Regions from separate parts of the Ensifer sp. EB106-03-01-XG145 genome, predicted to be linked through region 1. Evidence: predicted binding sites of a transcription regulator. Region 1 holds the regulator's gene; the other holds the start of a gene.

What was found. Region 1 encodes HrcA, which represses chaperone genes, less so after heat shock. Its sites were predicted from a motif close to GTTAGCACTCNCNNNNNGNGAGTGCTAAC; they were not measured.
Region 2: the regulator HrcA is predicted to act here: its motif matches at 7,491-7,519, upstream of groES (co-chaperone GroES).

What each region holds. Positions count from the first base shown of each region.
Region 1 covers NZ_JBYTEC010000001.1:317,882-328,400, reverse strand. Annotated here, with positions in the region: gene rpoN (RNA polymerase factor sigma-54) at 1-1,356, shown strand, start outside; gene hpf (ribosome hibernation-promoting factor, HPF/YfiA family) at 1,582-2,154, shown strand; gene ptsN (PTS IIA-like nitrogen regulatory protein PtsN) at 2,327-2,791, shown strand; gene AC3WWH_RS01655 (helix-turn-helix transcriptional regulator) at 2,834-3,646, opposite strand; gene AC3WWH_RS01650 (SDR family NAD(P)-dependent oxidoreductase) at 3,798-4,565, shown strand; gene AC3WWH_RS01645 (D-arabinono-1,4-lactone oxidase) at 4,577-5,812, shown strand; gene grpE (nucleotide exchange factor GrpE) at 5,892-6,509, opposite strand; gene hrcA (heat-inducible transcriptional repressor HrcA) at 6,775-7,854, opposite strand; gene rph (ribonuclease PH) at 8,015-8,734, shown strand; gene AC3WWH_RS01625 (VOC family protein) at 8,749-9,168, shown strand; gene rdgB (RdgB/HAM1 family non-canonical purine NTP pyrophosphatase) at 9,186-9,830, shown strand; gene hemW (radical SAM family heme chaperone HemW) at 9,913-10,519, shown strand, end outside.
Region 2 covers NZ_JBYTEC010000029.1:5,792-16,310, forward strand. Annotated here, with positions in the region: gene AC3WWH_RS31425 (hypothetical protein) at 1-224, shown strand, start outside; partial or broken gene AC3WWH_RS31430 (magnesium and cobalt transport protein CorA) at 414-1,299, opposite strand; partial or broken gene AC3WWH_RS31435 (DUF1194 domain-containing protein) at 1,301-1,672, shown strand; gene AC3WWH_RS31440 (c-type cytochrome) at 2,326-2,640, opposite strand; gene AC3WWH_RS31445 (NRAMP family divalent metal transporter) at 2,911-4,233, shown strand; gene AC3WWH_RS31450 (cupredoxin domain-containing protein) at 4,279-4,431, opposite strand; gene AC3WWH_RS31455 (DUF982 domain-containing protein) at 4,907-5,209, opposite strand; gene groL (chaperonin GroEL) at 5,342-6,970, opposite strand; gene groES (co-chaperone GroES) at 7,026-7,340, opposite strand; gene AC3WWH_RS31470 (usg protein) at 7,623-7,895, shown strand; gene AC3WWH_RS31475 (Hsp20 family protein) at 8,046-8,522, shown strand; gene AC3WWH_RS31480 (DUF982 domain-containing protein) at 8,595-8,957, shown strand; gene AC3WWH_RS31485 (DUF982 domain-containing protein) at 8,950-9,252, shown strand; gene AC3WWH_RS31490 (YdeI/OmpD-associated family protein) at 9,381-10,040, shown strand; gene AC3WWH_RS31495 (NAD(P)-dependent oxidoreductase) at 10,267-10,519, shown strand, end outside.

The DNA.
Region 1 (10,519 bases):
GAGCGCGGCGAGAGCACAGCCGGGGACGAGCCTGCCGGCGACGACTTCGGCGCGCAGGACGATCTCTACGACAGCGCGACATCGCCGACCAGCGAGCGGCTTGGCGAGCAACTCGACGCCGACTTCGCCAATGTCTTTCAGGACGACACGACACCGCAGCGCGCCGATGCCCCGGAACTGCTCGGCCAGTGGAAATCGATGCCCGGCGGCAGTGAAGGCGAAGACTATGACCTCGACGACTTCGTTGCCGGCCGCAAGAGCCTGCGCGAGACGCTCACGGAGCAATTGCCATTTGCGCTGCCCGCCCCCTCGGATCGGCTGATCGCGCAGCACCTTATCGATCAGCTCGACGACGCCGGCTATCTCCAGGCGGACCTTGGCGAAGTCGCCGAACGGCTGGGCGCCGCGCATACGGATGTCGTGCGGGTATTGCTGACGCTGCAGCAGTTCGATCCGCCCGGTGTCTTCGCGCGTTCGCTTGGCGAATGTCTTGCAATCCAGTTGCGCGCCCGCGACCGCCTCGATCCGGCGATGGAGGCACTGCTCGCCAATCTCGAACTGCTGGCGCGGCGCGATTTCGCGACGCTCAAGAAGATCTGCGGCGTCGACGAAGAGGACCTGATCGACATGCTGGCGGAAATCCGCAAGCTCGATCCGAAGCCCGGAACCAGTTTCGAGACCAGCGTCAGCGAGGCGATCGTGCCCGACATCGTCGTGCGGGCCGCGCCCGACGGCTCCTGGATGATCGAACTCAATCCGGACGCCCTGCCGCGCGTGCTGGTCAACCAGGACTATTTCGCCAAGGTCTCGCGCGGGACGCAGAAAAACAGTGCCGACCAAGCCTTCCTCAACGAATGCCTGCAGAACGCCAACTGGCTGACACGCAGCCTCGACCAGCGCGCCCGAACGATCATGAAGGTCGCCACGGAGATCGTTCGCCAGCAGGACGCGTTCCTGGCCAACGGCATCGGTCACCTACGGCCGCTGAACCTCAAGACCGTCGCTGACGCGATCAAGATGCATGAATCGACCGTCAGCCGCGTCACCTCGAACAAATACATGCTGACGCCGCGCGGGCTGTTCGAACTCAAATATTTCTTCACCGTCTCGATCGGCTCGGCCGAGGGCGGCGACAGCCATTCGGCGGAAGCCGTGCGCCACCGGATCCGCGCGATGATCCAGGAGGAAAGCGCCGAAGCGGTGCTTTCCGACGACGATATCGTCGATGTCCTCAAGAAGGCTGGTATCGACCTTGCCCGTCGCACTGTCGCCAAATATCGCGAAGCGATGAGCATCCCCTCCTCCGTACAGCGGCGACGGGAAAAGCGGGCGCTGGCCAAAGCCGCCGGTTTCTGAGCACCGGAAGTTAAGCCGCATTAACTTTTTTGCGACCTTCGATTGACTCTCTCCGACACAGGCGATATGAGCCCGCCGCAATTGCCGGGGACAAGCTCGCCCCGGAAGCGGACCGGTACGACCGGTAGCTGCGACAGAGGCGCGCCCGCAAGCCTGAAAGGCTTGGATGACGGGACCGCTTGGAATAGACTGGCTGCGCAAATCACGAACGAGAGAGGAAACTCCATGAGTGTGCGTGTATCCGGTAAACAGATGGAAATCGGCGATTCGTTTCGAGCTCGCATCGGCGAGCAGATCGAGCAGGCCGTTACCAAATATTTCGACGGAGGATATTCAAGCCAGGTCACTGTGGAAAAATCCGGGCCGCGCTTCAGCGCCGACTGCAAGCTTCATCTCGATACGGGCGTGGTTATGCAGGCGAACGGTCAGGCGAACGACCCACAGGCTGCGTTTGACGCGGCGTCGGATCGCATCGAAAAGCGTCTGCGCCGCTACAAGCGGAAGCTGAAGGATCACCATAACGGCAACGGTACGAATGCTGCCGAAGTGGCTTACACAGTGATGGATTCGGTGCCGTTCGAGGACGATGAGGTCCCCGAGGATTATGCACCGACGATCGTCGCCGAAAGCACGAAACAATTGAGGACGATGTCTGTCGCCAGCGCCGTGATGGCACTCGACATGACCGATGAACCCGTCCTGATGTTCCGTAGCCCCGGCAAGGACGATCTGAATATCGTCTACAGACGCAACGATGGAAATATTGGCTGGATTGACGCTGCCAATATCAAAGCATGAGCGGATAGGGGGGTGCCGGCACGCCGGCACTCCCCGCGCCCAGAATCAGCGGGCAGGCCGGAAAATGTGACTTTTCTGTGCATGGAACCCGCCATGACAAAGATGGTTAGAGCCATTGCGACGCATTTATGATGATGTTGTCCGGCTCTAACCGGCGAACGAGGACAAAAGAATGGCATTGGCAGGTCTACTGCATCAAAATGCGATCATCCCGGCCATGAGGGCCAACTCGAAAAAGCAGCTCCTCCAGGAATTGGCGGCAAAAGCATCAAAGATCACCGGGCTTCCCGAGCGTGAAATCTTCGACGTGATCCTGCAGCGGGAGCGTCTTGGCTCCACCGGTGTCGGCAATGGCATCGCCATCCCGCACGGCAAGCTCAACAATCTTCCCTCGATCATCGGCATCTTCGCGCGACTGGAAACATCTGTCGATTTCGAAGCGCTCGACGACCAGCCGGTCGACCTCGTCTTCCTGCTGCTCGCCCCGGAAGGTGCCGGCGCCGATCACCTCAAGGCCCTGTCGCGCATTGCCCGCGTCCTGCGTGATCAGGACATGGTCGCCAAGATCCGCTCGAGCGATTCCGCCAGCGCGATCTACACGCTGCTCGACGACGACGCGACCTCGCACGCCGCCTGAAAATAGCAACGGCGCGCGTCCGCCGGACGCGCAGTGCCTGCGTCAGTAAAGCTGACGACCGTTCAAATGATCTATGAAAATCCGGAACAAAGCGCCCTGGCTCGAAATGCCGAGCCGGCGATAGATGTTCTTGCGATGGATCCGGACCGTTCCCTCGGCAATGTTCATCACCTTGCCGATCGAAAGGTTGCTGTGTCCCCGAAGGATCAGCCGCACGATGTTGCGCTGCTGCTTCGTCAGCCGGTCTGAACAAAGGCTGTCGAACGCCGCTTCCATTACATTGTCGCCCTCTTCGGAGGGCGGCGGCGCAAAGCTCCGGCCGTGCTGGCGCCAGTTCGAGCGGACCGCCTCGCGCACGATCGGCTCATAGACGCGCAGTCGCTCGAGTTCGGCCTCGCTGAAAGGCTGGCCGCCGCGGCCGCGCATCAGCGAGTAGGTCGCCTGCAGGCCACCGTCGAGCGGAATGACGAAGCCGACCTCCTCCACCAGCACACCCGATTCCATCGATACGCAGGGGTGAACCTCGGCGGACGACGAGAAGTCGGACTGGAAGAATCGGTCCGGCGCGAGTTCTCGCATGCGCCAGAGGCCGGCCGGCTGGCCGGCAGAGCAGGCGACGTAGAAGGGATCGAGCAGATAGGCGCCGCCGAGATAGGCGGAAAGCGCGCTCGCCGATACCTTTGCCGTGTAGCCGTCGTGCAGCACGATCGGCCTGGCATCGTACGGATAGGCAAAGGCGACGGAGAGGTCGAAACTGGTGACCGACCGCAGCATCCGGTCGAGCGCCTGGCCGAAATCCTGCGTGCCGATCAGACCGATCATCGCCGAAATATCAGCGGACTCCCTTGCCAGCATTCCGGTTTCATCCCCCCGCTCCTCGTATCCCCCATGGGATATCGACAGCCCCTGCTTCGTCAACAATAATTCCCCCCGGGAGAGCAACAGGTCGTCGCGAAACGGGTCGCCCTTGGCGAACACTGCGGCGAACGCCGATGAGGAGGGCGCAATGGCAGGCAGGCTTTCAGGCAAGGTGGCGCTGATCAGCGGTGGCGCGGGAGGCTGCGGCCTGGCGGCGGCGGAGCTTTTCGCGCGCGAAGGCGCCAAGGTCGGTATCGTCGACCTGCCGCGCAGCAAGGGCGAAGAGGTCGCGGCATCGATCCGCGCCAATGGCGGCGAGGCGATTTTTGCCCCTGCCGACGTCTCGGTATCCGCAGAAGTGACATCGGCCGTCAAGGCGGTGGAGGCGGCCTTCGGCGCCATCACGGTGCTCTTCAATCACGCCGGCATTCTTGCCGTCGGCCCCTTCCTCGAGGTCGAGGAAGACGAATGGGACCGACTGATGGCGGTCAATGTGCGCAGCATGTTTCTGATGACCAAGGCTGTTTTGCCCGGCATGCTTTCCGCCGGCGGCGGCAGCATCGTCTGCACCTCGTCGATCTCGGCCGTGGCGGCAACGCCGATGGAGGTGCTCTACGACACGACCAAGGGCGCCTGCCACATGTTCGCCCGCGCCATCGCCGTCGAGTTCCGCGACCGCGGCATCCGCTGCAATGCCGTCTGCCCGGGCTTTATCGCCACCGATCATGGCAAGCGCGAGCTCGTCGGCCTCAGCAAATACGGGGTCGACGTTTCGGAGGCGGCCATCGCCGCGCAGCAGGGCCGCATGTGCGACCCGAAAGAGGTGGCGAACGCGGCGCTGTTTCTTTCGAGCGATGAGGCGAGCTTCATCAACGGCACGCATCTGTTCGTCGACAATTGCTTCACTGCGGTTTGAGGGAGGGGAAAATGCTTCAGGCAGGTGGCCACTGGCGCAACTGGGTCGGAAACCAATCATGCATCGTGCGCCATCGCGGCGCGCCGGAGAGCGAGGCAGCCCTTGCCGAAATGGTGCGCGAGGCGACGTCGCAAGGGCTGAACGTGCGCTGCGCCGGCTCCGGCCATTCCTTCACGCCGGTGGCGCTGACCAGCGGGCTGCAGCTGACGCTCTCCAACATGCAGGGTGTCGTCGGCATCGACTACGCGCGCAAGCGCGTCGCGGTGAAGGCGGGTACCACCATCAATCAGCTCGGCAAGGTGCTGAAATCCAACGGCCTGTCGCTGATCAATCAGGGCGACATCGACAGCCAGGCGTTGGCTGGCGCGCTGACGACCGGGACGCATGGGACCGGCGCCAAGCTCGGCAACATGGCCTCGCAGATCGTCGGCATGCGCCTGGTGCAGCCGGATGGGAGCATTCTCGTTGTCGACGAGACGACACCGGATCTGCTCGAGGCGGCGCGGGTATCGGTCGGCATGCTTGGTGTGATCTCGGAGATCACGCTGCAGGCGATGGACAGCTACAATCTGCATGAAAGGCTCTGGCGCTGCACCTTCGACGAAATGATCGAACAGCACGACGAACTGGCCGCCAAACACCGCCACTTCGGCTTTTTCTGGTGCCCAGTGCCCGAGAGCCGGCATTGCTATTGCCTGCCGGACACCGCATCGGTCTCGACCACAGACAGCACCTCCGACGTCTGCGAGATGAAGGTGATCGACATCACCGAGGAAGCACCGACGGAGCGCCGCTTCGAGAAGATCGCATATTCCTCCGAGATCTATCCGATCGAATACGTGCCGAATTTCCACGAACTCGAATATGCGGTGCCCGTCGCCCACGGCAAGGATGCGGTGAAGGCGGTGCGCAAGCTGATGCTGGAAAAGCACCCGACCTGCATCTATCCGATCGAGTACCGTTTCACCGCCGGAGACACCGGCTGGATCAGCCCCTTCTTCGAGCAGGACTCGATCACGCTCTCGGTCTCGGGCGAGCCGGGAACCGATTATTGGGACTACCTGAGGGATGTCGATACGATCCTGCGGCAGTACGGCTCACGGCCGCATTGGGGCAAGCTGCATTTCCTCGGCGCCGAGGATGTGACGGCGCTCTATCCCCGTGCAGGCGATTTCCGGGCGCTGAGGGCCAAGGTCGATCCGGAGGGCCGCTTCCTCAACGATCACCTGCACCAGCTTTTCGGATAGCGTTTGCGGCTGACGCCGCTCAAAACAAAAACGCCGCGCGAACTTCGCGCGGCGTTTCTTTAAACTCTGATCAGTTGGATCAGGCAGTCGGTGCGTCACCGTTTTCGCCGGCCACGACCTTCGGTCCGCCCTTGGAGACGCCGACCATGGCCGGACGCAGAACACGGTCACCGATCACGTAGCCGGCTTGAACGACCTGCAACACGGTGTTGTTCGGCACGTCCGCATTGGGAATCTCGAACATTGCCTGATGGAAGTTCGGGTCGAACTTCTGGCCTTCCGGCTCAAGCTTCTTGACGCCGTGGCGCTCAAGCGCTGAAAGCATCGAGCGCTCGGTCATTTCCACGCCCTCGATCAGGGCGGTGAGGCCAGCCTCGCCTGCTTCCCTGGCCTCTGCCGGAATGGCATCGAGGGCGCGGCGCAGGTTATCCGAAACGGCGAGCATGTCGCGGGCGAAGCCGGCGACGGAATAGGACTTCGCATCCTTCACGTCGCGTTCGGTCCGGCGGCGCAGGTTGTCCATCTCGGCGGCAAGTCGAAGGTACTTGTCACGCAGCTCGGCGCTCTCGGCCCTGGCGAGCTCCAACGGATCGGGCTCGGCAACCGGCGCAGCTTCAGCGGCGTCGGCAGCATCGGGCGCAGCATCGAATACCTCGTCGGTGGCCTCGGGTCCGTGCTTGTTCGTATCGTCGGTCATGACGTTCTCCGCAGTGTCGTCTCTATCGTCCTTCGCATTTCCACGCCGCAAGCGCGAGCCTGCGTGTCAGCAAAAATGCCCTGTGACTGGATTTGAAGCCGATATCGAGGTTTGGGGCCGAAAAATCAAGGGTTCAATCGCGCTCCTACAGCGCCGCGCGACTTATCAGACGCGCAAAGGTTGCTGTAACACTTTGATTTGCTGCATGTCTTTGTCCTTAATCGAGGTCGATCTAAGGAGACATGCAGCGACTAAAAGCCCGCCTTTAGCGGGAAAGCCTCGACATCAGCTGCGCGGTATAATCGACCATCGGCACGATGCGGGAGTAGTTGAGCCGCGTCGGCCCGATGACACCGACCGCGCCGACGATGCGATCCTCGCCATCGCGATAGGGCGCGACGATCAGCGACGAGCCGGAGAGCGAGAAGAGCTTGTTTTCCGAGCCGATGAAGATCCGGACGCCCGGACCGCTCTCGGCAAGATCGAGCAGCTCGATCAGGCTGTCCTTCTTTTCGAGGTCGTCGAAGAGCATGCGCAGCCGATCGATATCTTCGGCCCCCTCCAGTCCTTCGAGCAGATTGGCCCGCCCGCGCACGATCAACCGCGCCGGCTTCTCGTCGCCTTCATTGCCCGACCAGATGGCGAGACCGCGCTCGACGAGGTCTTGCGACAGCGCGTCGAGTTCGCCGCGCACCGTCTGCTTCACCGTTTCAAGCTGGGTGCGCACCTCGCCGATCGTCTGGCCGGCAAGATGGGCGTTAAGGAAATTCGCGGCTTCAGTGAGCTGCGAGCTGGTAACCCCGGCGGGTAGTTCGATGATGCGGTTTTCCACCTGGTCGTGCTCGCCGACGAGAACGGCCAGCGCCTTGGTCGGCGCCAGGCGAATGAACTCGACATGCTTCAGTACGGGATCGGCCTTGGCGGTGATGACGAGGCCGGCCCCGCGTGACATGCCTGACAGCATCTGGCTGGCTTCGGTCAGCAGCGCATCGACCGGCTGCATATGATCATCGCGCCGCACCTGACGGTCGATCGACGCCCGGTCCTCGACCGAGAGATTGCCGACCTGCATGAAGGCATCGACGAAGAAGCGCAGCCCCGTCTGGGTGGGCAGACGGCCAGCGCTGACATGCGGCGAGTAGATGAGACCGAGATCTTCGAGATCGCTCATCACATTGCGAACGGAAGCGGGAGAGAGCGACATCGGCAGGAGCCGCGACAGATTGCGCGAGCCGAGCGGCTCGCCGCTCGTCAGATAGGTTTCCACGATGCGACGGAAAATTTCGCCCGAGCGCTCATCCAGCGCGGCTGCGATTTCCTTTGCTCCGGGATTGCGCAGTACCATGTCACTCCACACTCGCAGGCACATCCTGCCGTGCCCGGAATATAATGATCCTGCCGCCCGATGGCAAAAGGGAAAAATCGACTGGTCCCCCGGCTATCCACCGGTTCCCTTTGCCTGCGCCATGCTCTAGAAGGCTGACGAGATACGATAGGAGTTGACGATGCGGCCATCCGGCAGAAAAACCGACCAAATGCGCAAGGTTTCTTTCGAGCGCAATTTTTCCAAGCACGCGGAAGGCTCCTGTCTGGTGCGGTTCGGCGACACGCACGTGCTGTGCACCGCCAGCCTTGAGGAAAAGGTTCCGGCCTGGCTGCGCAACGGCGGCAAGGGTTGGGTGACGGCGGAATACGGCATGCTGCCGCGCGCCACCGGCGAGCGCATGAAGCGTGAGGCGGCAAACGGCAAGCAGAGCGGCCGCACCCAGGAAATCCAGCGCCTGATCGGCCGGTCGCTGCGCGCCGTCGTCGACCTTCCGGCGCTCGGCGAGCGCCAGATCTCGATCGACTGCGACGTTATTCAGGCCGATGGCGGCACGCGCACGGCCTCGATCACCGGTGCCTGGATCGCTCTCTACGATTGCCTGAAGTGGATGGAAGCGCGCAACATGGTCAAGGTCGAGAAGGTCCTGAAGGACCATGTCGCCGCCATCTCCTGCGGCATCTTCGCCAACCAGTCCGTGATCGACCTCGATTACCTCGAAGATTCCGCCGCCGAGACCGACGCCAACTTCGTCATGACCGGCTCCGGCGGCATCGTTGAAATCCAGGGCACGGCCGAAGGCAAGCCGTTCTCGGAAGAGGAATTCGCAAGCCTGATGGGCTTGGCAAAGAACGGCATTGCCGAACTGGTCGCGCTGCAGAAGCAGGCGATTGCAGGCTGACCACAGGAGAAAAGATGGCCCCGGCACTGGAAGGCATACTCGAGACTGCGCTCTACGCGACCGATCTCGATGCCGCCGAGGCCTTCTACGGCGGCGTTCTCGGCCTTGAGAAGATCACCCGCGCTGGAGACCGGCACGTGTTCTTCCGCTGCGGCCAAGGCGTGCTTTTGATCTTCAATCCGGCCGAGACGGTGAAACCGCCAGCGCCGGACGCCACCCTGCCGGTGCCACCGCATGGCACGACCGGCCGGGGACACATGTGCTTTCGCGTGCGCGCCGAGGCGCTCGACGCCTGGAAAGCGAAACTGGTAGCGGCCGGTATCAAGATCGAAAGCGATCTTCGCTGGCCGAACGGGGCGCGATCCTTCTACTTCCGCGATCCGGCCGGCAACAGCCTTGAATGTGCGGAGCCGGGCCTCTGGTCCATCGAATGAATATGAAACGAGATACCATGCGCAAACTCGACAACAAGACGCTGATCGTCGCCAGCCACAATGCCGGCAAGATCCGCGAAATCCGCGATCTCATCGGCCCGCTCGGCTTCGAGGCGAAGTCGGCGGCGGACCTCAATTTCATCGAGCCCGACGAAACCGGCACCACCTTCGAGGAGAACGCCACCATCAAGGCGCTCGCCTCCGCCAAGGCCTCGGGTCTGCCGGCGCTTTCGGACGATTCCGGTCTTTCAATCGACGCACTCGACGGTGCGCCCGGCGTCTATACCGCCAACTGGGCCGAGCGCGAGGACGGCAGCCGTGATTTCGCCATGGCGATGGAGAAGGTCGAAAACGCACTGCAGGAAAAGGGCGCAACGACGCCCTCCGAGCGCGCCGCCCGCTTCGTCTCGGTGCTCTGCCTTGCCTGGCCGGACGGCCATGTCGAGCTCTTCCGTGGCGAGGTCGAAGGCTTCGTGGTCTGGCCGCCGCGCGGCAGCCAGGGTTTTGGCTACGATCCGGTCTTCCAGCCGAAGGGCTACGAGACCACTTTCGGCGAAATGAGCGCCGACGAGAAACACGGTTGGAAGCCGGGCGATGCGCAGGCCCTGTCGCACCGCGCCCGCGCCTTCAAGATTTTTGCCGAGACCTGCCTCGGAGCCTGATCTGAGCGGGATGAGGAAAAGTGTGTGCGGTTTCCCGCCCGCATCCCGCTCCCTACTGAAAGTGACCATGAGAGACGCAACGATGCAGACGGCCACGCTATCGGCGATTGGTGACGGCATGGACCCCGGTTTCGGGGTCTATGTACACTGGCCGTTCTGCGCGGCCAAATGCCCCTATTGCGACTTCAACAGCCATGTGCGCCACCAGCCCGTGGACCAGCCGCGTTTCGTTGCCGCTTTCCTGAAGGAGATGGAAGAGGTGCGTGAGCTCTCAGGTCCGCGCACCGTCACCAGCATCTTCATGGGCGGCGGCACGCCGTCGCTGATGGAGCCCTCGACGGTGGACGCGATCCTCCAGGGTATCGCTCGCCATTGGCACGTGCCCGACGGCATCGAGATCACCATGGAAGCCAACCCTTCGAGTGTCGAGGCGACGCGCTTCCACGGCTATCGTGCTGCTGGCGTCAACCGCGTCTCGCTCGGCGTCCAGGCGCTGAACGACCGCGACCTCAAATTCCTGGGGCGGCTGCACAATGTCGAAGACGCGCTGAAGGCGATCCGGCTGGCGCGCGAGATCTTCCCGCGCATGTCCTTCGACCTGATCTACGCCCGCCCGAACCAGACGGTCGAAGAGTGGGAGCGCGAGTTGAAGGAGGCCGTCTCCTACGCGGTCGATCACCTGTCGCTCT
Region 2 (10,519 bases), on a different contig from region 1:
CTGACGGTCGTTGGCCGTTGTGGCACTGGACCAAGGATGCTGAACGGCAAGAAGAGTTTCGAAATTACGGAGAGCTGATAGACGCCATCGTTAAAGCTGGCGGTCCAGACGAAAATAACCGCAGGGTTATCATCGAAACGGACACTCATGAGGAGAAAGAGTTTAGCGCCTCTGATCACGCTCGCTGGCAACGTGAGCGCGCCGGAACCGCACCATCCGAGTAAATGCCCAGTAGTTAGCTTTACCAGCGATGAAATGCCCCGTGGCAACAGCCTGCGACGTAAGTACCGCCACACGCCTGAACGGCACGGCCATCCGGGCCATTCGACACGGAATCGCACAGCGGCGTGCATGCAGGAGGGAATAGTGTTTCCGCAGCTCCCAAGAGAACAGCCGCAGAACCGTACCGGCAGTCAGATCCAGCCGGCTTTTTTGAATCGGTAGAAAAGGAAAGAGCAAAGCGCGGCGATCGCTGCAAGCACCACGAAATAGCGGTACCGCGTTTCCAATTCGGGCATGTGCTCAAAGTTCATCCCGTAGATCCCGGCAATTGCCGTCGGAACGGCGAGGATGGCAGCCCAGGCCGCCAATTGGCGAGTGATGGTGCCCTGCCGCTGCTACTCCAGCAGGTTGCTGGCCTCGAACGCGGAGGTGATGACCTCGCGCAGACCGCTGACCATGCTCTCGACGCGCCTCACGTGATCGAGGACGTCGCGGAAGTAAGGCTTGGCGTGGTCGTCGATGCAGGGCAAATCGAGGTTTGCGAGCTTACTCGCGACCTCGGACATCGGATGGAGAATGCGCTGGAACAGGATGACCTGCCGCCTCAGGCGAAAAATGCGTCGGATTTCCTCGCGCTCGAGAAACGCTACTAGCATGTGCTTTTCCATCGCCAGCACCTTGTCCTCGATCGCTTGCACGACCGGGAGATAGCCATCGACGATGAAATCGATGATCGCATGCAGCACGTAATCCGGCCCCTTCTGCAACAATAGGGGTGAGGCCTCCAATTGCGCACGCAGCTCGGTGTGTGCACGCGCCGAGCCCTGCCTGACCTAGATGATGTGATGCCGCCCGACAAACAGCGCCGTCTGGCCATAGACGATCCTGTCGCCTTCGAGATGTGCCGTCTTGGTGCTCACGAACAGTTGCTCGCCGTAGATATCCACCTTCGCCAACTGTTGCGAACTGAGCGCGTCTTCCGCGGCAAGCTGATGAAGCCCAAAGGCTTTCTGGAGGGTCGCCATCTCGTCGCCCGTCGGAGCGTGCAAGCCCGATCCATGCAAATTCATTGTCATTGATTCTCGACCTTTCCGGCGACGGGCACAACAACACCGGGCTGCCCGTCGCACCCGCCGGCTCTGATGCCCTGGAGCGCGGGATCGTTATCAACGGATTGGCGATCTTCATCCGGCCCTCCGGTTCGGTGGTTCCGCTCGACCAATATTATGCGGAATGCATCATCGGCGGCCCCGGCTCCTTCATGATTCCCGTGCACGAGGCGGAGGACTTTGCGACCGCCGTCCACCAGAAGCTGCTCCTCGAGGTGAGCGGCCGCGCGGCTGCCTGGGCTCCCCGGCCAGCCGCTGCGACGCCCCCGGTCGATTGCCTGATCGGCGAGAGGCTGAACCCGAGCTTTCTCGAACCGGTATCTCCGGAATTGTATCGTTAGTGAAGCGTCTCCGTTGGCAGGGATTTGGCCAGGCGAGCAAAGTGGCAGTGGAGCCATGGTGATTTGTGCCGCGGCCACCGCGACCCGTATCCGTCTGTGCGATGGCTGAGACGCGATTGCTCCCGACTCAATATCAGCTCGCAACCTCGTCACCCTCAGTGAGTCTATGGTCGTCCTTTTTCCAAGGACACCAGCCAGTCAGCGCACCGTTCCAACCGCTTCGCAACCCAGAAGAAATGCCCAGTCCCGTGTTCACCGATCAATCTCCGGCGGTAAAGCCACCGCATAAGGCGGATTGTGGCAGTGGCCGAGTGCCAAAGCGAACGGGCAGCGGCAGCGATTAGCAGGGCGCGGGCTAATCGCAGGCGACGGCCGGCTATGCGCAGTCGAACCAAACGCACACTCCTGACACTCGGGTCTCCTTCGCAAGAGGCTGACACTCTGGTCGTGCGACGCTGCGCCAGCAAGCGATTCCTGTTCGGCGAAAAGCTGCGGCCCGGATACCTTGGCAAGGTACATCCTGTACTCGATCGGCGGAGCCAACTGCTTGTTTACAATCAAAGGAAGCGAAAAGACATGTGGAGAGCGTTACTGTCGCCGACGGTGAGGCGTTTCTGCTTCGCAGTCATCGCTTCCGCCAAATGGGCAAGTCTCTATTCCCCCAGGCTCAGAATATAAGCCGATACATCCTGAACATCGGCCTGCGAGAGTACTATGTTCGGCATGGTCGGATGGTCCTGGGACGTGAGCCAAACGTTTAGCGCCGCTGCGGTCATTCCCGGTGTCGCAGCAACCGCCTCGAAACTCGGCGCTTCCGCCATGGGCGACTGAGCTTGACCGGCGAGGACGGCGTGACACGCAGCACAGACCTCAAGCGCGAGCTGGCCTCCCTGCTGGACGTCCTGTGCCTGTACCGTCGGAACCGGTGCAATGGTGCTGGCAATCACCAAGACGATCGTTACTCGCATTGCGATCTCCCCTCTAACTCATCGCATCGATTGACAGATCAATCGCTGTCGGTTCGCGTCAACGGCAGCGAGCGGTATACGTATGCCAATTTACACCGTTAAATGATTCAGGATCACCAAGGTTCCGGTCTCCCGACGAGGCGGTGGGCCTTTCTGTCTTACATCATCCATCGACTGCGCGCAGCGCGGACGGGTTGTTGAAACTGCACTGTACTTGCCGGTAGGACGGCCGAAAATCTGTCGAGTCGAATCGGCCTGGAGGCTCCCTCAATGCGCGGCAAGTCTTGGCATACCGACCATGGTGATCACGCCCAACCGGGAATCTTGCCGAAGCCGGTTGTTCACCGGATGCGCCGTGCTGCGCTGTTCGAGAGATCGGGGCCCGGACTGATAACCGGGGCGGCAGACGATGATCCGAGCGGCATCGCCACCTACTCGCAAGCGGGCGCGCAGTTCGGGGCCAACATGCTCTGGATAATGTTCTTCCTCTACCCGCTGATGTCCTCGATGCAGATGATCAGCGCCAGGATCGGACGCGTCACCGGGCATGGGCTTGCCGCTAACATGCGCCGGATCTTTCCCGACTGGGCCGTGACAGGCCTCGTGGCGCTGCTGTTCATCGCAAACACCATCAACATCGGCGCCGATCTCGCCGCCATGGGGGCTGCGGCGGAACTGGTGCTTGGACGGGGGCACCACCTCTTCACGCTGTTGTTCGCCGTTGTTTCCTTGACCCTGCAGGTGCTGGTACCCTATCACCGCTACGTCCGGTATCTGAAGTGGCTGACTTTGGTGCTCTTCGCCTATGTCGGCGTCGTCTTTACTGTAGAGATCGACTGGGGCGAGGTTGCCCTGCGGACGGTCACGCCGCAACTCGCCCTGACGGGAGAGACAGCGACCATGGTGGTGGCGGTCTTCGGCACCACCATCAGCCCCTATCTCCTCTTCTGGCAGGCGTCGGAGGAGGTGGAGGACGACGAGGCCGACCCAACGACCGATCCGCTCATCGACCATCCCGAACAAGCGCCCGTCCAGCTCAGTCGCATCCGCTGGGACACATATATCGGCATGGCCTTCGCCAACCTTGTCGCCTTCTTCATCATCTTGACGACCGCCGTCACCTTGCATGGCCTGACCGAGATTGAGACCTCCGCCGACGCCGCCGAGGCGCTCCGGCCGATTGCCGGCGATCTAGCGTTCGCGCTGTTCAGCCTGGGCATCATCGGCACGGGTCTGCTGGCTGTGCCAGTCCTGGCGGGCTCGGCGGCCTATGCCGTATGCGAGTCGCGCGGCTGGGCAATCGGGCTTGAGCACAAACCGAGGGAGGCGGTTGGATTCTATACTGTGATCGGCCTCGCCACCCTCATAGGCGTCGCGGTGGACTATTCGGACCTAGATCCCATACGGGCGCTGTTCTGGAGCGCTGTCCTCAATGGCGTGATCTCCGTGCCGCTGATGGCCGCAATGATGATAGTGGTTTCCCGCAAAGACGAGATGGGTCAGTTCGTGGCGTCGTTTCGACTGCGCTTGATGGGATGGTTCGCCACCACCTGCATGGCGGCTGCGGCCTTCACGATGTTCGTCCTCAGCTAGTTCTGCCTGCGGCGGGCGGGCTTCGGGTCATCGGGATCGCGCCGCTCAACTGCCCGGCAGCACGATCAACTCGCCCACCATCGACGGCTGGTGAGTCCCACACCGAAACTCAAACACACCCGCCTTATCAGCAGTGAAGGTTACGGTAGTGAGCTGGCCGCGCTTGACGGTGAAGCTAATATCGTAGCCGTCGATCACGCCCGGATGCTCCGCGAGCCGTTGACACCAAGGATCTCGAGCTTAACCGCATCGCCCTGGTTCACGACGATCTGATTGGGCTCCCAGCGGTAGGCCGATACCTCCAACCGACCCACGGCACTGGGAGCTTCGAGCTCGTAGCCCTTACCTTCCGGTAGGGCGGCGCTCGGGAACGGTTCCTTGTGTGAGGACTTGATACATGAGTATCGTCAGATCTGCCTAGAATTGCACGCGGAAGTGGTGACGATGCTCCCGCTGAGAAAGGGATAAGTCGTAACGCCGTCGGGGCGGGCACGCCGCCTTTATGTCACGGGGGACAAGGCGCCACGGGCGCATCCTGCGCTTGTTCCCTAAGCAGTGGAACTGCATGCGTTCTGCCGCCACTGCTTGCGCGTCCCGCTTACTGCGCCGATGCGGGCGCGTAGGGATCTGGGAGAGAGGCCGCGAGTGCAGCCTCTCACTGTTGACGGTTCGTTTACAGGGAGATTCGACCGCCGCCCGACTTCGCCTTGACCATCCACGGCGCAACCGCGGGAGCTTTCACAAGGATGCCCTTCTTGCGCGCAAAGGAGCGAAGCGCGTCTCGTGCCACCTGAACGGGCTTGTGGCCGTCATGGGCTAGGTAGCAGGTCTTCAGGGTTGCGTCGTGAATGATATCGCGATCTCCTTTGGACCACTCCTCGAGGAAATCGATCGCGTCGTCCAGGTTTGTGATTTCGAGGACCAGATCCTTCCTTTCACGCAGGTAAACTGGTCGATCAAACATCTTCGTGTGCATTTCTACCTCACTGAACTCGTTGGTTTTCAACAACGATGGCGCCGGGAGTGCGCCAGCCGAAGATTTGATTTCGCGGCCTCTTGAGTTCAAGGATCCAGCCCGCCCCTCAGAGGGGCGGACCAGACGGCCGTATTAAAAGTCCATTCCTGCGCCGGCCGGTAGTGCCGGAGCCGTGTCCTTCTTCGGCTTCTCGGCGATCATGGCTTCGGTCGTCACCAGGAGACCAGCGACGGAGGCCGCATCCTGGAGCGCTGTGCGCACTACCTTGGCCGGGTCGATCACGCCCTGGGCGTAAAGATCACCGTATTCTCCGGTCTGAGCGTTCCACCCGAAGGAGAAGTCCGTCTTCTCGCGCAGCTTGCCGACGATTATCGAGCCTTCTGCGCCAGCATTCTCAGCGATCTGCCGAACCGGTGCCTCGACCGCCCGCCGCACGATCTCGATCCCAACCTTTTGGTCTTGATTGGCCGTAGGGAGATCGTCAAGCACCTTGACCGCCCTTAGCAGCGCGACACCGCCACCCGGAAGAATGCCTTCTTCCACTGCCGCCCGGGTGGCATGCAGTGCATCGTCGACGCGGTCTTTCTTTTCCTTCACCTCAACTTCGGTTGAGCCGCCCACGCGAATGACGGCGACGCCGCCGGCGAGTTTGGCCAGGCGCTCCTGCAGCTTCTCGCGATCGTAGTCGGACGTGGTTTCTTCGATCTGGGCGCGGATCTGCGAGACACGGCCGTCAATATCAGCTTTGGCGCCAACGCCGTCGATGATCGTTGTGTTCTCCTTCTCGATCGTGACTTTCTTCGCCCGGCCGAGCATGTCGAGGGTGACATTCTCGAGCTTGATGCCGACGTCGTCGGAGACAACCGTGCCGCCGGTGAGAACGGCGATATCTTCAAGCATGGCCTTGCGCCGGTCGCCGAATCCAGGAGCTTTGACCGCTGCGATCTTCAGGCCGCCACGCAGCTTGTTGACGACGAGAGTCGCAAGTGCTTCGCCTTCGACATCTTCAGCGATGATCAGCAGTGGCTTGCTGGATTGCACCACCGCTTCAAGAACTGGCAGCATGGCTTGAAGGTTGGAAAGCTTCTTCTCGTGGATCAGGATATAGGGATCGTCGAATTCGGTCCGCATCTTGTCGGCATTCGTCACGAAATACGGGCTGAGATAGCCGCGGTCGAACTGCATGCCTTCGACGACTTCGAGTTCGGTCTCCGCCGTCTTGGCTTCCTCGACGGTGATGACACCTTCATTGCCGACCTTCTGCATCGCCTCCGCCAGGTAGCGCCCGATTTCCTCGTCGCCGTTGGCTGAGATGGTGCCTACTTGCGCGATCTCCGAGTTGTTGGAGATCTTGCGGGCGTTGGTCTTCAGCTCCTTCACGATCGCGTCAACCGCGAGATCGATGCCGCGCTTGAGATCCATGGGATTCATGCCGGAAGCAACCGCCTTAGCCCCTTCCTTGACGATCGCCTGCGCCAGCACGGTGGCCGTGGTCGTTCCGTCACCGGCGAGATCGTTGGTTCTGGAGGCGACTTCGCGCAGCATCTGCGCGCCCATATTCTCGAACTTGTCTTCCAGTTCGATTTCCTTGGCGACCGAGACGCCGTCCTTGGTGATGCGAGGGGCGCCAAAGGACTTGTCGATAACGACATTGCGCCCCTTTGGGCCGAGCGTCACCTTGACGGCATTGGCAAGGACATCGACCCCACGCAGCATGCGTTCACGGGCATCGGTGTGAAACTTGACTTCTTTCGCAGCCATTTCCTTAACTCCTCAATAGGCAGCTATTTGACTGGTGGATTTATCGTGTGATGGCTCAGGCTGCCTGCTGGCGCTCGACTTGGGCTTCGAGGACACCGAGGACGTCGCTCTCTTTCATGATCAGCAAATCTTCCCCGTCGATCTTGATCTCGGTCCCTGACCACTTGCCGAACAGGATGCGGTCGCCTGCCTTGACATCGAGCGCCTGGATCTGGCCCGCTTCGTTGCGTGCGCCAGGGCCGACGGCGACGACTTCACCCTCCTGAGGTTTCTCCTTTGCGGTATCGGGAATGATGATCCCGCCCCTGGTTTTCTCTTCCGATTCAACCCGGCGGACGAGAATACGATCATGCAGCGGTCGGAAAGACATGTTTTCCTCCATGGACAAACAGTAGTGACGTTGTTCCCCCATCACCGGACCGGATGACCAGTCCGGACGGGTACAAAACCTCATATGAGCGTCTTGCGCAAAATCATCTGGTTTCGCGATTTTTCGAATTCAAGGGGTGAAACCAAAAAAATCAGCACTCGCATCGCGCGGCTGCTAACATGCTGTAAACGAACAACAAAGGACTGCTTGACGTTTAGAATTCCGTTGATGACCGCGAACAATTGCGCCACCTTAGCGCTTGTTGAGAAACGGAGATGAAGCATGCGATATTCATCGGATTTCGAGCGTCAAATAAACGGCTACGGACTGACCACCGCGCATATCCTTTACCGCATTCCCGATTTCGAATCCGTTCTGCAGACCTATGTCTGGCAGGATTACGATCTTGCTCCCGACTTTCCTGAAATGCAGAAATTCCTCGATTTCTGGCAAGCCAATCTCGACGGTCCGCTGCATTCCGTTCGCTATACGCATCAGCGCCTGATCCGGCCGAACGAATGGCGCCGTATTGAAGGTGAGTTCAAGCTGCACTGAGATTTGCGAAAATTCTCCAAGGCAGCACTTGAAGCCGGATTTCTCAAATACCAGATCATAGTCCTCCAGCCGCTGACAACAGGGCTGGCAATGCTGGAAGCGCCGTCTTTCGGCGCTCCATACCCATGTTGCTTTTAGGAGGATATGGCTATGGCAACATCTTATGACTACACGCCTCTCTTTCGATCGAGCGTTGGCTTCGACCGGCTCTTCAACCTTCTGGAAAACGCCCAGCGCGACCGTCCGACCAGCGATTGGCCGCCCTATGACATTGTCAAGACGGGTGACGACAGTTACCGCATCTCGATTGCGGTTGCCGGCTTCGCCGAAGGCGACCTCGACTTAACGTTTCAGACCAATCTTCTCACCGTTATTGGCAAGAAGCAGGATTCTCCGTCCGAAGCCTATCTGCACCGAGGCATCGCCGGACGCCCGTTCGAACATCGTTTCGAGCTTGCCGACCATGTCAGGGTGAGTGGAGCGGGATTGAGCAATGGTCTGCTGACCATCGATCTCGTCCGGGAGATTCCGGAGGGATTGAAACCGCGCAAGGTCAGCATTCAAAGCGGTTCCGCTCTTGGACGGCCGGACGCCGCGCCGCGGATAGAAGCCCAGAGCGCCGCGTAAACGAAAACATCGGATATGGGCGCCGTTTCGATGGCGCCCATGGTATCACACCCGGTTGGAAAGGAGCGCGCGATGAAACCCGATCTGCTCCAGAAGCCTGTTTCCATTTTCGTCGGCCTTGGTTTCTCGGCCGAGATTCGTTCTGTAATGGATGCCTACCGCCACCTTATCGAATGGCCGCCGATATTGCGGGAGGCGGCGCATTCCATTGCTCCTAATGCTTGCCGCGCCGCATTGCGTGACGAAGTCGAGCCGGAGACCGTACGGGGCCTTTTCGTCGCCTTCGCCGAGAGGCATCATTTGCTCGCGCCAGGGACGGACGCTAGCCTAAGCTTACATTTCTCGCCGACGTCGGCTGAAGTCGGCATTGAGTGCAGCAACCTCAGCACGCCCTTTTCGTCTTGCTCGAACGCGAAAGGAGGACAACATGCTTAGCCCGGAACTGCTTTGGATGACGCCTGTCACCGTTCAGATGAAGGATGGGAGGCAACAAGTATTTTCTTCCGTCAACGATGTGCTTGACTTCCTTGAAGGCAATTGGACCGTTTATCGAGGAAGCAAGCACAATCGGGCGGTTCAAACTTGCCGTCGTGCTTTGAACCGAATGACGCCAGTCGCCATCGCCCGTGCGGCTTTCATTGATGCCTGCCAAGATGCGGGCATGTCGATCGCTTCAGATGGACCGCTCGGCAACAAACCTGGCGCCGGTGGTCAACATTCGCGTGCCTAGAATGGTTGGGTCGCGGCGCGTGAACTACCCCGACTATCGCTTGAGATGATACGGATTTGTGGTCGAGTTTCACTGCCAGATATTTGCAGCAATGCATAAAGCTGGGCGCTTGCCCGCTAGGACCAAAAATGGCTTCTAACGAACTCGATCGTGTTGAAGTGGCAAGCCGTGCAGAGCTTCGCGCGTGGCTGGAAACACATCACGCGCAAACCAGCAGCGTATGGCTTGTCACGTGGAAAAAGGCTGCCGGGACCAAGCATCTTTCATATGATGAGGTTGTGGACGAGGCGCTTTGTTTCGGCTGGGTTGACAGCACGCCACGTTCACTTGATGCAGAACGGTCGATGCGACTGCTGTCGCCCCGAAGGCCGAAAAGCGCCTGGTCTGCGGTCAACAAGCAGCGCATTGAGCGCCTAATTGCCTCTGGGCTTATGCAATCTTCGGGCATGGCCAAGATAGAGGCGGCGCGCAAAGATGGTTCCTGGTCTTGCCTTGACGCCGTCGAAGCGCTTCAAGTTCCAACTGATCTGACCATCGCATTGGCAGGCGTATTGGACGCAGCGCGAAACTTTGAGGGATGCCCGCGGTCGACCAAGCGTGCGATCTTGGAATGGATACTGCATGCGAAAACGCCCGAAACTCGCGCCAAGCGGATTGATGAAACGGCAGTCCTTGCAGGCAGGAACATCCGAGCCAACCAGGCCAGACAACCGAAAACTCGAACCATCGTGCACCAAGACACGTTGTTGAACCTCCGTCGCGGACGATCCGAAAGGAAACCAAGTTGACGCATCGACCGACCGCGTGTGTCTATGTACCGAGCCATTCAGACCGGACACAAGCGTCGTGCACCCGCACGCCGGGATCCTAATCTCATGTTTACGGGAGGCACGGGTTGAATGCCTACGCAATCGACGAGTTGAACACCATTCTTTGCCCGAGACCGATCCGCTCTTGAAGGTCGGCGGAAGATACGGGGGGCGCCATCAAGAGTGTGGTCAGGAAGGGAAGGCGATGGCACTCTCTGCGTCGGTAGGCTGCCGACGCTCGCCGGTGCTAAGCCCCTTCGTTCATCTAAAGCAAACTCATTTAAATCGGAAAGGGCAGGCAATGCGTTGTGGTTTCATAGGACTTGGGAACCTCGGCGCGCATCTGGCAGCAAGCCTTTTGCGCGCCGGTCTCATGGTGACGGTTCACGACAAAGAACGCCGCACAGCCGATCAGTTGGTCGAAGCCGGTGCCTTGTGGGCAGATTCACTCATCGCGC